4 regions of the Halomonas sp. HMF6819 genome follow, and region 2 is predicted to be linked to each of the others. Evidence: predicted binding sites of a transcription regulator. Region 2 holds the regulator's gene; each other region holds the start of a gene.

Evidence for each region. The regulator LexA, encoded in region 2, represses DNA repair genes until DNA is damaged. The targets are predictions, from matches to a motif close to TACTGTNTANNTANACAGTA.
Region 1: a site for LexA is predicted at 1,196-1,215, ahead of ACGLWX_RS17550 (PA0069 family radical SAM protein). Genes of this name have one in related genera too.
Region 3: a site for LexA is predicted at 1,739-1,758, ahead of ACGLWX_RS09085 (LexA family protein). Genes of this name have one in related genera too.
Region 4: a site for LexA is predicted at 1,310-1,329, ahead of ACGLWX_RS05400 (LexA family protein). Genes of this name have one in related genera too.

Annotation. Positions count from the first base shown of each region.
Region 1 is NZ_JBIQVY010000009.1:30,996-33,984, reverse strand. It holds gene ACGLWX_RS17555 (hypothetical protein) at 1-78, shown strand, start outside; gene ACGLWX_RS17550 (PA0069 family radical SAM protein) at 85-1,170, opposite strand; gene ACGLWX_RS17545 (alkaline phosphatase) at 1,351-2,793, shown strand; gene ACGLWX_RS17540 (hypothetical protein) at 2,906-2,989, shown strand, end outside.
Region 2 is NZ_JBIQVY010000005.1:37,827-40,815, reverse strand. It holds gene purU (formyltetrahydrofolate deformylase) at 1-559, shown strand, start outside; gene lexA (transcriptional repressor LexA) at 792-1,466, opposite strand; gene ACGLWX_RS14405 (TetR/AcrR family transcriptional regulator) at 1,685-2,362, shown strand; gene ACGLWX_RS14400 (L,D-transpeptidase family protein) at 2,340-2,858, shown strand; gene nagZ (beta-N-acetylhexosaminidase) at 2,932-2,989, shown strand, end outside.
Region 3 is NZ_JBIQVY010000002.1:678,011-680,999, forward strand. It holds gene ACGLWX_RS09080 (Y-family DNA polymerase) at 1-1,275, opposite strand, end outside; gene ACGLWX_RS09085 (LexA family protein) at 1,272-1,715, opposite strand; gene ACGLWX_RS09090 (alpha/beta fold hydrolase) at 2,081-2,971, shown strand.
Region 4 is NZ_JBIQVY010000001.1:1,190,241-1,193,229, reverse strand. It holds gene ACGLWX_RS05405 (IMPACT family protein) at 177-800, opposite strand; gene ACGLWX_RS05400 (LexA family protein) at 820-1,221, opposite strand; gene ccmA (cytochrome c biogenesis heme-transporting ATPase CcmA) at 1,498-2,130, shown strand; gene ccmB (heme exporter protein CcmB) at 2,127-2,843, shown strand; gene ACGLWX_RS05385 (heme ABC transporter permease) at 2,853-2,989, shown strand, end outside.

The DNA of each region.
Region 1 (2,989 bases), on a different contig from region 2:
CCGAAGCTTCAGGAGATTCGCGGCTTCTTCGCGCTGGTGCTCGACGAACTCAGAACGCGGCGCGGCCCACCCAAATAGCGTTGGCTAGTCGAACAGGTCGCCCTGAGCGCGGGGCGGCTTGAAGTCGCGGGTATTGAGGCCCTGCTCGGCGCGGGGCTGCATGCCCCACTGGCGGCTGGCGCGCTTGAAGCGCTGCTCGATCATGTCGACGAACACGCCTTCACCGCGAAAGCGCTTGCCGAACGCTGCCTCGTTGGTCTTGCCACCCCGGCATTGGCGAATCAGGCTCATCACCTTGTCGGCGCGCTCGGGGTAGTGGGCCACCAGCCACTCTTCAAACAGCGGCGCGACCTCTCGGGGCAGGCGTAAAAGCATCCAGCTTGCGGTGCGCGCGCCGGCGCCGCGGGCCGCTTCGATTAGCCGCTCGATTTCGTGGTCGGTCAGCCCCGGTATCACCGGCGAGATCAAAACCCCCACCGGCACCCCGGCAGCACTGAGTTCGCGAATCACCTTCAGCCGCGCCTTGGGCGAGGCCGCCCGCGGCTCCAGGGTGCGCTTCAGGTCGCTGTCCAGGCTCGTCAGACTCACCAGCACCCGCACCAGCCGGTGCTCGGCCATCTGTTTCAAAAGACCCAGATCGCGCAGTACGAGGCTTCCCTTGGTCACCAGCGTGACCGGGTGGCGGCATTCGAGCAAAAACGCGAGCAGGCGTCGGGTAGTGCGGTATTTCGCCTCGATCGGCTGGTAGCAGTCGGTGTTGCCGGAAAGATTGATCGGCCGGCAGACGTAGCCGGGTTTCGCAAGCTCCTCGCGCAGGTGATCGAGCATGCCGGTGCGCGCAATCAACCGGGTTTCGAAGTCGAGCCCCGGCGACATGTCCCAATAGGCGTGGGAAGGGCGGGCAAAGCAGTAGATGCAGCCGTGCTCGCAGCCGCGGTAAGGATTTAGCGAGCGATCAAAGGAGAGATCCGGCGAGCCGTTCCACGAAAGCGCGCTCTTGCTCGGCTCCTCGCGTACCTCGGTGGCAAGGCTTAAAGGGGCGTGTTCCTGCCACCAGCCGTCAGGCTCCTCGACGCTGACACTTGGCGCGAAGCGGTTGTGCGGGTCGAACGTCGCCCCGCGGCCCTTGTGAACGATCCTGCCCGGGGGCAGGGCGCGTGAATCCGCCATGACGCTCTCCGATCGGCAATGAAATTGTTGTATAAATATACAGTATATGGCTGGTCACGCTAAAGACAACCGCTGGGCATGGTGAACGGGGTGTCATTGAAATGGGGCTAAACGTTCATCCCGCTGTCATCTGGCATCACTAATTTAAGTCTCTCTTAATCAATGACTTGGACGAACAGCATGGTCGCTTTCAAACGCTGCGCGCTCGCGCTTGCTCTAGGATCCGTTTTTGCCACGTCGGCGCTTGCCCAGCAAAACAGTGCAAAGAACGTCATTTTGATGATCACCGACGGCGCGGGTATCGAAACCTTCCGCGCCGCTAGCTACTACCGCCATGGAGGGCTGGGGCACGAAGTGTACGATGACTTCGACACCCAGGTGTTTGCCGCTACCTACCCGCTGACCACCGCGACCGAGCCGACCATGAGTGACGAAGGGGCGGTCACCTTCGACCCCGAAGCGCTTTGGAGCGCTGAGGCAGCCGAAGGCGTTGGCTTCGAGGGCAAGCTGGGCGACTACGGCAGCTATTTCGCCGGCTACAACTACGCCCGCGAGAACTTCACCGACAGCGCCGCCGCCGGTACGGCGCTGGCCACCGGCCAGAAAACCTACAACAGCGCCATCAACTGGTCGAACAACGACGAACGGATGAAGAACATCGGCGAGTACGTGGTCGAAAGCGGCCGGGCGCTGGGCGTGGTGAGCTCGGTGCAGCTGAGCCACGCAACGCCCGCCGCGTTTCTGGGCCACAACGCCAGCCGCAACGAATACGCAGCACTCGGTGAAGAGATCATCGATTCCGGCCTTGCCACCGTGGTGTTCGGTGCCGGCCACCCCTATTTCGACGACGCCGGTAACGCGGTCGAAAATCCGGACGAAAACGCCTTTCGCTACGTGGGCGGCGAAGCCACCTGGCAGCGCCTGGTCGACGGCGACACCGATTACCAGCTCATCGAAAGCCGCGACGACTTCGAGGCGCTGGCAGATGGCGAGCTGACCCTCGAGGGCGACAAGGTGCTGGGCGTGGCGCAAAACCACGCGACGCTTCAGTTCAATCGCCCGGGCGTGGCCGCCGGTGACCTGCTCGACAACGTGCCGAGCCTGCCGACGCTGACCCGTGGCGCGCTCGAGGTGCTCAAGCAAAACGACGAAGGCTTCTTCCTGATGGTCGAAGGCGGCGCCGTCGACTGGGCCGCCCACGCCAATAACCTGCCGCGCCTGGTTGAGGAGCAGGTCGATTTCAACGAGGCGGTCGAAGCCGCAGTCGAGTGGGTCGAGACGAACAGCGACTGGGACGAGACGATGATCATCGTCACCACCGACCACGGCAACGGCCTGCTGCAGGGCCCGGATTCGGATCAGAACGTCTACAGCCAGGTCGTAAGCCAGGGCACAGGCGCGCTGCCGCTGGTGCGCTGGCACTCGGATAACCACACTCGCGAGCTGGTGCCGCTTTACGCCCGGGGCGCTGGCGCCGACTACTTCCTCGACGTGGCCCAGCGCGATGGAGGGCTCTCCACCTACAACGTGGACGAAAACGCCCAGCAGTGGGTGGACAACACCGACGTCTTCCGCGCCGCGATGAGCGCACTCGGTATCGACGAAGACAGCGACGCACAGTAACGCGCTTGCGAAAGCACAAAGCCCCCGGCGAGCCATCGCCGGGGGCTTTGCGTTGGGCGTGTTTTAGAGTGCCTTCGATACACGTATGCTAAAGGTTTTGCCGGGAGCACACATGCACGCCTTTTCGATCATCGCGATTCGCCTTCTCGCCGTTTATCTGGTGGTCAGGCCGCTAATGGCGATCCTCTCATCGCTA
Region 2 (2,989 bases):
CTGCCTGGTCGATCTGCTTTACCGCTGGCAGGCCGGCGAGCTCGACTGCGACATCGTGGGAATCATCTCCAACCATCCGGACATGCGCGCGCTGAGCGAGTGGTACGGCATCGATTACCATCACATTGCGGTCGACCCCAGCGACAAGCAGCCGGCGTTCGATGCGGTGCAGCGCCAGGTCGAGACGCTGGAAGCGGACTGCATCGTACTGGCGCGCTACATGCAGATTCTGCCGCCGGCGCTATGTAGCCACTACGCTGGGCAGATCATCAACATCCACCACAGCTTTCTACCGTCGTTCGCGGGTGCCAAGCCTTACCATCAGGCGTTCGAGCGCGGCGTGAAGCTGATCGGCGCGACCTGCCACTACGTGACCGAAGAGCTCGACGCCGGCCCGATCATCGAGCAGGATATCCATCGCGTGAGTCACTGCCACACGCCGACGGATCTGGTGCGCTTTGGTCGCGACGTGGAGAAGTCCGTACTTGCCCGCGGGCTCAGGTGGCACCTGGAAGATCGCGTGCTGATCGATGGCAACAAGACGGTCGTCTTCAACTGATACCGAAAAAGAAACGACGAAGGGGTACGCAAAGTGCCCCTTTTTAATACGCGTTTTAGACGGAGGATTCTGGCTGCGTAGCGACGGCTAACACGGTGCTGTGCCGGGCAGCCCTGCGCGAGGGCGCTGTGAATACTTCCCTGTACGCTACTTACGCCATCCTTGGCGTAAGACCCTCGCTCCGGGCTGCCCGGCACGTTAGAGAGGGCAGTCTCTCGCCGTATAATTCAGCTTAACCCAGCGCCTGGCCGCTGCCGCCACGAATCACGCCGACGCCGACGCCTTCGATATCGAGCTGCTGAGTGCGAAGGTCGATTTCGATCGGCGCGAAATCGCTGTTCTCGGCGTGCAGCGTGACCTGGTGGCCGTCGCGGCGAAAGCGCTTGACGGTGACTTCGTCTTCCAAACGCGCTACGACGATCTGGCCGTCGCGCACCCGCTCGGTGCGGTGTACCGCTAGCAGATCGCCTTCGAGAATGCCGATATCCTTCATCGATAGCCCGCGAACCCGCAGCAGGTAATCCGCCTTGGGCGTGAAGTACTCCGCCGGCAGCGGGCAGTAGCGGTCGATATGCTCGGCGGCCAGAATCGGGCTGCCCGCGGCGACTTCACCGATGATCGGAAGGCCCATGGTCGAGGATTCGATGCTTTCGCTGGCATCAGCGGTGGATTCCGGCGCCTCGACGCCTTCCTGATTGGGCAGGCGGATGCCGCGCGAGGTGTGGCGAATGATGCGGATGGCGCCCTTGCGCTCCAGCGCGCGCAGGTGCTCTTCGGCGGCGTTGGGCGAGCGAAAACCCAGCGCCTTGGCGATTTCAGCGCGGGTGGGTGGGTAGCCGTACTCGTTCATGGTCTTCACGATAAAATCGAATACGTGCTGCTGACGTACGGTAAGAGGACGAGGCATGGCTGACTCCGGGGTAAAAGGTAACTATGAAAAATGACTAAAATATATGTGTTTAAGTATACAGTATGTTCCTCTGTCCAGTATATGACTCAAGCCACGGATTATAAAGCCGTTCGCCTTTAAAAGAGGGCATATCAGGGGTTTGGGCGATTGAGCCCGGGGTTTTAATGGCCTACTATTTCGCGATGTTTTAAACACTCGTTTTTCTGGAGGGCGCCATGGCGCAGTCTGATACCGTCACGCGTATTCTGGATACGGCGGAGGTGCTGTTCGCTGAGCGCGGCTTTGCGGAAACCTCTCTACGTAATATCACCAGCAAAGCGCGGGTGAACCTCGCCGCGGTGAACTACCACTTCGGCTCGAAAAAAGCGCTGATCCAAGCGGTATTCGCGCGCTATCTCGACCCCTTCAGCCAACGCTTTCACGAAGCGCTGGACGAGCTACACGCCCGCTACGGCGATGACGAGATTCCCCTCGAAGTGCTGCTCGAAACCATGGCTACAACGGTGTTGACCGTGCCGGCCGAGCGTAATAGCTTGAAAGTGTTCATGCGCTTGTTGGGGCTCGCTTACAGCCAGGCCCAGGGCCATCTTCGCCGCTATATCCAGGAGCAGTACGGCGACGTTTTCACTCGCTTTGTCGAGCTCGTTCGCCGCGCAACGCCAGGTTTGCCCGATGCTGAGCGCTTTTGGCGGCTGCACTTCATGCTCGGCACGGTGATCTTTACGCTCTCCGGGCTCGATGCGCTGCGCGACATCGCCGCCAAGGAGTACAACGAGCAGGTGTCGGTGCGCGATCTGGTGCGCCGGCTGCGCCCGGTGGTCGTTTCCGCCATGAACGCGCCGTTGCCCCCGGCGCTCGAGGAGGCCCATCATGATCACGCCCATTCTGGCTGAGCTGCCGCCCGCAGAGGCGCCATGGCTTGAAATCGACCTCACCGAGCAGTGCCTTCGCGCCTGGCAGGGCACGTGCGTGGTGCACGAGTGCGCGGTGTCGACTGGCGAAAACGGCGTGGGGCAAAACGAGGGCAGCGGCCAAACGCCAAGCGGCTGGCACTACGTGCGCGCCTCGATTGGAGCGGGGCTTGCCGAGAACGCGGTGTTTCGCGGGCGCCGCTTTACCGGTGAAGTCTTCACGCCCGCTTTGGGCGAACAACACCCGGAGCGCGACTGGATTTTGACGCGTATTCTTTGGCTCTGTGGGCTCGAGCGCGGAGTCAACCGTGGCGGATCAGTCGACTCTCAGCGCCGCTATATCTACCTCCACGGCACGCCGCCGGATGAGCCAATGGGCGTTGCGGCGTCCCACGGCTGCGTTCGCCTGAGAAATCGGGACCTGCTTTGGGTGTTTGACGTTGCCGTGCCGGGTACACCGGTTTGGCTCCATAGCTGAGACGCGAGCCGCCAGTTTTGTTTGAGCGCGGCGATCGACTAGAATGACCGCCCGTTTTGCTGGATAGATGCCGATGACGCAACCGCTTGGCCCGGTCATGCTCGACCTCGAAGGGCCCTTTATCACGCGCG
Region 3 (2,989 bases), on a different contig from region 2:
GCCGGGATGCGTACCGGCTTTCATCAACTCGCCCCAGCGAGTGGTAAAGCGGTCCGAGCGGTGGCCGCAGCGCAAGTGCCAGGACGCCTCTTCCGGCTCGACGCCAAAGCGCACCTTGTTTTGGCCCATGCGCCGGTTGATGTCGTCGAGGGTGGCCATCAGCGCTGGATGATGACGGTGGCGAGGCGGCTGATGCAAAAGCGAGAGCTGATACTGCTCGGCATCGACCAAGTCTAGCAGCATCACCCCGGCCTTCATGAAGCGGTGATCGGGACGGTAGATCTGCTCGAGTCCTTCGCGCACCGCGGCCAGAACCACGCGCGTGTCGTCGCTGGGGGCGGCGAGCGGAATCATGGCGTGGGGAAAGTACTGAGGCTGGTCCTGGCGGTGGCGGTTGGTGGCGAGAAAGATCATCACCGCCCGGGTCAGGCTTCGCTGCTCGCGAAGCTTCTCGGCGCTGCGCTGGGCGTGGCGGCTCAGCGCGCTGTACACGTCGGCCTTGTCGCCGGTGGGCCTGCCGAAAGAGCGCGAGGTCATGATGCGCTGGCGCGGCTCGTCCACCGCGTTCATGGAAAGGCACGGCGTGCCGCGAAGCTCCAGCGCCGTGCGCGCCAGCACCACGGAGAAGCGCCGGCGAAGGTCGTGGTGATCGCACTCGCGCAGATCCCAAGCGGTGTGGATGCGCTGCACCGCCAGCCGCTCGGCCAGCCGCCGCCCGATGCCCCACACCTCACCTACGGGAAGCTCCTTCAGCAGCGCCGTGGTCTCTTTCGAGGCAGCGTCCAGCAGGCATACCCCTTCGTAGCGCGCGCGCTTTTTGGCGGCGTGGTTGGCAAGCTTGGCCAGCGTATGGGTTGGCGCCAGCCCGACGCAGACCGGCAGCCCCAGGTGGCGGCGGATGCGGCGGCGAAGCGCTTCACCCACCGCCTGGCACTGTGCGGGGGTGAGGCCGTCCAGATACACGAACATTTCGTCGATGGAGTAGGGCGCCACCGCCGGGCAGGCGTCGCGCAGAAGCTGGCAGAGCCGCCCCGACATGTCGCCATAGAGCTCGTAGTTCGATGACTTCAGGTGAATGCGCTGGGCGCGGCGCAGCCCCTCGAGCTTGAACGCCGGCACGCCCATGGGAATCTCCATCGCTTTGAGCTCTTCCGAGCGGGCGATGATGCAGCCGTCGTTATTGCTCATCACGCCCACCGGCTGGCCTTCGAGTTCGGGCTGGAAAACGCGTTCGCAGCTGACGTAGAAGTTGTTGGCGTCGACCAGACCGATCACGACACGTACTCGTGAATCACCGCGCGCACTACGCCCCACAGCTGACACTCGGTGCCCGACAGCGGCAGCGGCGGGTAGAGCGGGTGAGCCGAACACAGGTGTGGGGTGCCCTGGTAGAGCGCGTAGCGCTTGATCAGCACTTCGCCATCGAACAGCGCCACCAGAATGTGGCCAATGCGCGGCTGGATGCTGCGATCCACCACCAGCAGGTCGTCGTGGAAAATGCCCCAGCCTTCCATGCTGTCGCCGATCGCCGTCAGGTAGAACGTCTGCGTCGGATTCTTGATCAGCCGCGTGTTGAGATCCAGCGTGCGCTGCTCGTAATCCTGGGCCGGCGACGGAAAGCCGCTGAAGCCGGCGCGGGCGTACAGGGCAGGAAACGCCAGCGGTTGAAAGGTTAACGGCCAAGCTGTCGCAACGTGGGCAGGTTGAGACGGCATCGTGACGTCCTCGAAAAATAAAATAGTGTATGTATATACAGTATTATTTTCCGAGGCTCAAAATGCAAGGTTGACGCCGTGCCCGATTTTCAACGTCCGGTTTTCAACGTGCAAGCCAGAGCCCCACGACGATGGCGCTGATCACGGCGATGAAAAAGACGGCATTGCGGGCACGGGTATCACGGCGAGGTTTCATAACGGTACTCATCTGGCGAAGGGGTGGATGACGGTTGGCGCACCAGCGCGTATTAGGCGTAGCGCGCAGAATTTTGAAAACCAAGCGCTCCAGGCACTGAGCCCGGCATGGTAACGTTTACGCTATAAGGCGTCATCAAACGAACGACGCGCACACGGAGAGATCGCTTATGGTGGAAGTGGCAAGCACCGCGCCCAGGCCGCTGTCGCTGGCCGGAGGCCGACTGGCGGGCCTTGCGTGGGGACGCACGGATGCGCCGACTTGGCTTGCGCTGCACGGCTGGCTGGATAACGCCGCAAGCTTCACGCGCTTGGCGCCGCGTTTGGCGCGCGCGCTCGGCGTGCGCATCGTCGCGCTCGATTTTCGCGGCCACGGCCACTCCGCCCACGGGCCCGCCCAAACCGACTACGCGCTGTGGGACTACGCGTTTGATGTGCTCGACGCGCTGGACGAGCTGGAAATCGAGCGCGCCACGCTCTTGGCCCACTCGATGGGGGCAGCGGTAAGCTGCCTGCTGGCCGCCGCGCTGCCCGAGCGAGTAGACAAACTGCTGCTGGTCGACGGGCTGGGTGCGCTCAATACCGAAGCCGAGCAGAGCACCGAACAGCTTAGAAAGGGGCTTTTGGCGCACCGCCGTCAGGCGTCGCGCACGCCGCGCTACGCGGATCTCGAGCGCGCGGTGGCCGCGCGGGTGGCCGGCGGGGTGACGCCGGTGAGTGCTTCGACCATCACCCCGGTGGTCGAGCGCAATACCCGGGCAAGCCCGGATGGAAAAATTGAGATGCGCACCGACGCGCGCCTGCTCAAGCCGTCGCTGGTGCGCTTTACGCCGGAGCAGGTGCTAATGATGCTGGCGAGTATTCAGGCGCCGGTACTGCTCGTCGAAGGCGATAGCGGCATTCTTGGCGAGCGCCGCTGGGCACAAGAGGCGCGCCAGCAGGTGCCTCATTTGACGCGGCAGGTGCTTTTGGGTGGCCATCATCTGCATCTGGAGATGGATGCCGTCGAGGCGGTCGCGGCCACCATCGTGGATTACTGCCAACGCCAGATGAACGTGTAAAACGGAACAGATCGGAAC
Region 4 (2,989 bases), on a different contig from region 2:
GCCTGAACGTGGGGTGGCGGTGTCGAGCAGCCCTGCGCGAGGGCGCTGTGAACCCCTCCATGGGCGCTACTTTCGCCGTCCCTGGCGAAAGACCCTCGCTACGGGCTGCTCGACACGCGGCATGGGAGAAGCTTTAAACTTGCTAACTGAAACGCCCCGCTTTCGAGCGGGGCGTTTCAGGTTTCAGCGCGCTGAAACGTCAGCGCGCTTTTCAGCCGATTCTCGAGGGCGGTGAAATCCGCCGGCTCGTCGGTAGGCCAGGCAATGGTCAGCGTCACGCCCTGGCCGTCGTAGTCGGCGCTCATGACAGGCGCGCTCTGTTCGTCGAAGTAGGCGCGGGCCTGGGCTTCCTGGGCGAAATCGACCTTTACACGGTAGGACGTACGCTCGACGATTTCGCGCGTAGGCAGGGTCTCGAGGGCTTTGTTGACCGACTGAGCATAGGCGCGAGCAAGCCCGCCGGTGCCAAGCTTGGTACCGCCGAAGTAGCGGGTGACCACGCAGCCGATCTCGCCGAGCCCGCTGCCCAAAAGCGCCTGATACATCGGGCGCCCCGCGGTGCCGCCGGGCTCGCCGTCGTCGGAAAAGCCGATATGGGTTTGCTCGCCGGGCGGGCCGGCAATGAACGCGCTGCAGTGGTGGCTGGCGCCCGGGTGCGCCGTGCGCGCCGCTTTCAAAAGTGCCTCGAAGGCCTCTGGCGTCGGCGCGTGACAAAGCCAGGCGATGAACTGGCTTTTCTCGATGACAAGCTCGGCTTCGAAGCGGGCGTCGATCGCAAGGTCGGGGGCTCGGTAACGCAAGCGGGGCTCCCAGAAACGGTTAGTGGCGCCTTGCGGCAGCGGCGGGGCTTTCCACGCCCATCACCATGCCCAGCACCTGTATATCGCTATTATGCAGGAAAACCGATGGCATCGCCTCGCCTTCGGCGCACAGGCGCACGCCAAGCCGGCTGATCGACAGCTCCTTGAGTGCGATTTCGCGCTGGTTGATCGTCGCGGTGGCGACTTCCCGGTGGCCGCCGCGCTGCTGGCGGTGAATCACGATCACATCGCCATCGAAAAGATTGTACTGCTGCATGCGATGACCGCGAACGCGCAGCGCATAGGTATTGCGCCGGGTGACTTCGCGCTGCTCGCCGGTTACCCGCTTAAGGGCGGGGCCGCGTGGGCAGGCCGCGACGCGCGAGGCGGTGGCAGGCTCAATCGGTCGTGATGCGATCATCGGTTTCTCTCCAGCAATCGCCCGCTCCCTGGGCGTGAACAAGTGAAAAGCGTGGGTCATGTCTTTTCATACAGTGGTTGGAGTATAAACCTGTTTTTAAATACAGTGCTACCCCTGTAGGGCGTTTAGCTCGAAGATGGTTTCAACGCTTGCCCGCTCAAGCCCGCAACGGCAGGCGCGAGCGGCGCTCACATCGCTTTGACGGAGCCGGCTTGCTGGCGGGAAAGCGCATTTTTGTGTACAGTGCGCGCGAACTTCACGCCCTGGAGATGCCCCTTGAGCCTGCGCCTTCAAGCCCGACAGCTTGCCTGCGAGCGCGACGACCGCTGGCTGTTCGACGGGCTGGATGTGATGCTCGAAAGCGGCGAGATTCTGCGTGTCGAGGGCCCCAACGGCAGCGGCAAGACCACGCTTTTAAAGATCCTTTCCGGGCAGCTCGACGATTACGACGGCGCGCTTGAGTTCAACGGTCAGCCGCTTCGCGCCTGCCGCGATGCGTTTCTAGCGAATCTGCTCTACTTGGGCCACGCACCGGGCGTGAAGGCCGGGCTGACACCGCTCGAGAACCTGGCCTGGTATCAGGCGCTCGGCGGCGAGGCGCCGGATGAGGCCGCCTGCGAGTGTGCGCTTAATGATGCCGGGCTTGCCGGGTTCGAGGATACGCCGGCCGGGCGGCTCTCCGCTGGCCAAAACCGACGCGTGGCGCTTGCCCGGTTGACGCTCACACCCCGGGCGCTCTGGGTGCTCGATGAGCCGTTCACAGCACTCGACCGCGAAGGCGTCGCCATGCTGGAGCGGCGCCTTTCACACCACGTAAAGGCGGGGGGAAGCGTCATCATCACCACTCACCACGCCCTTGGCGGGCTCGAGCGGGTTCGCCGCCTGCGACTGGGTGAGGCGCTGGCATGAGCGCGAGCGACGACGGAGCATTGAGGCCACCGCCCCACGGGGCCGGGCGCGCGTTCATCGCCACGCTCTCAAGAGGCTTGAGGCTTGCGTTTCGCCGCCGCGGCGAGGCGCTCAATCCGCTGGTCTTTTACGCTCTGGTGATCACGCTCTTTCCGATCGGTATTTCGCCGGACCCGGCGCTGTTGGCCGTGATAGCGCCGGGGCTTTTGTGGGTGGCGGCGCTTTTGGCCGCTCTGCTGTCGCTGGATACGCTCTTTCGCGGTGACTTCGAGGATGGAAGCCTGGAGCAGCTCATCCTCGCGCCGCAGCCGCTGTGGACCCAAGCGCTTGCCAAGGTGTGCGTGCACTGGCTGATGACGGGGCTGCCGCTGGCGCTTTCGGCGCCGCTGCTCGCCACACTGCTTGCGCTGCCTGAGGGCAGCTACGCGGTGCTGACGCTTTCGCTGGTACTCGGCAGCGCCACGCTCAGTTTGGTGGGGGCGATCGGCGCGGCACTGACGGTGGGGCTTGCCCGCGGCGGTGTGCTGACCTCGCTGTTGATCCTGCCGCTCTACATTCCGGTGCTGGTGTTTGGCACCGGCGCCGTCGAGGCGGCTATCGCCGGGCAAAGCGCCTTGCCCTATCTCGCGATCCTGGGGGCGCTTTTAGCGCTTTCGCTGATGCTCGCCCCCTGGGCAATCGCCGCTTCGCTTCGTATCAGTCTCAACGGTTGAGGACGCGCCATGTGGGCCATCGTGCACAAGTTTGGATCCCCCCAGTGGTTTTACCGGCTAAGCTGCCGGCTCGAGCCCTGGTGCTGGGTGCTGGCGGCGCTGTCGCTTGGCGCGGGGGGCGTCTGGGGGCTGGCGCTGGCGCCGGC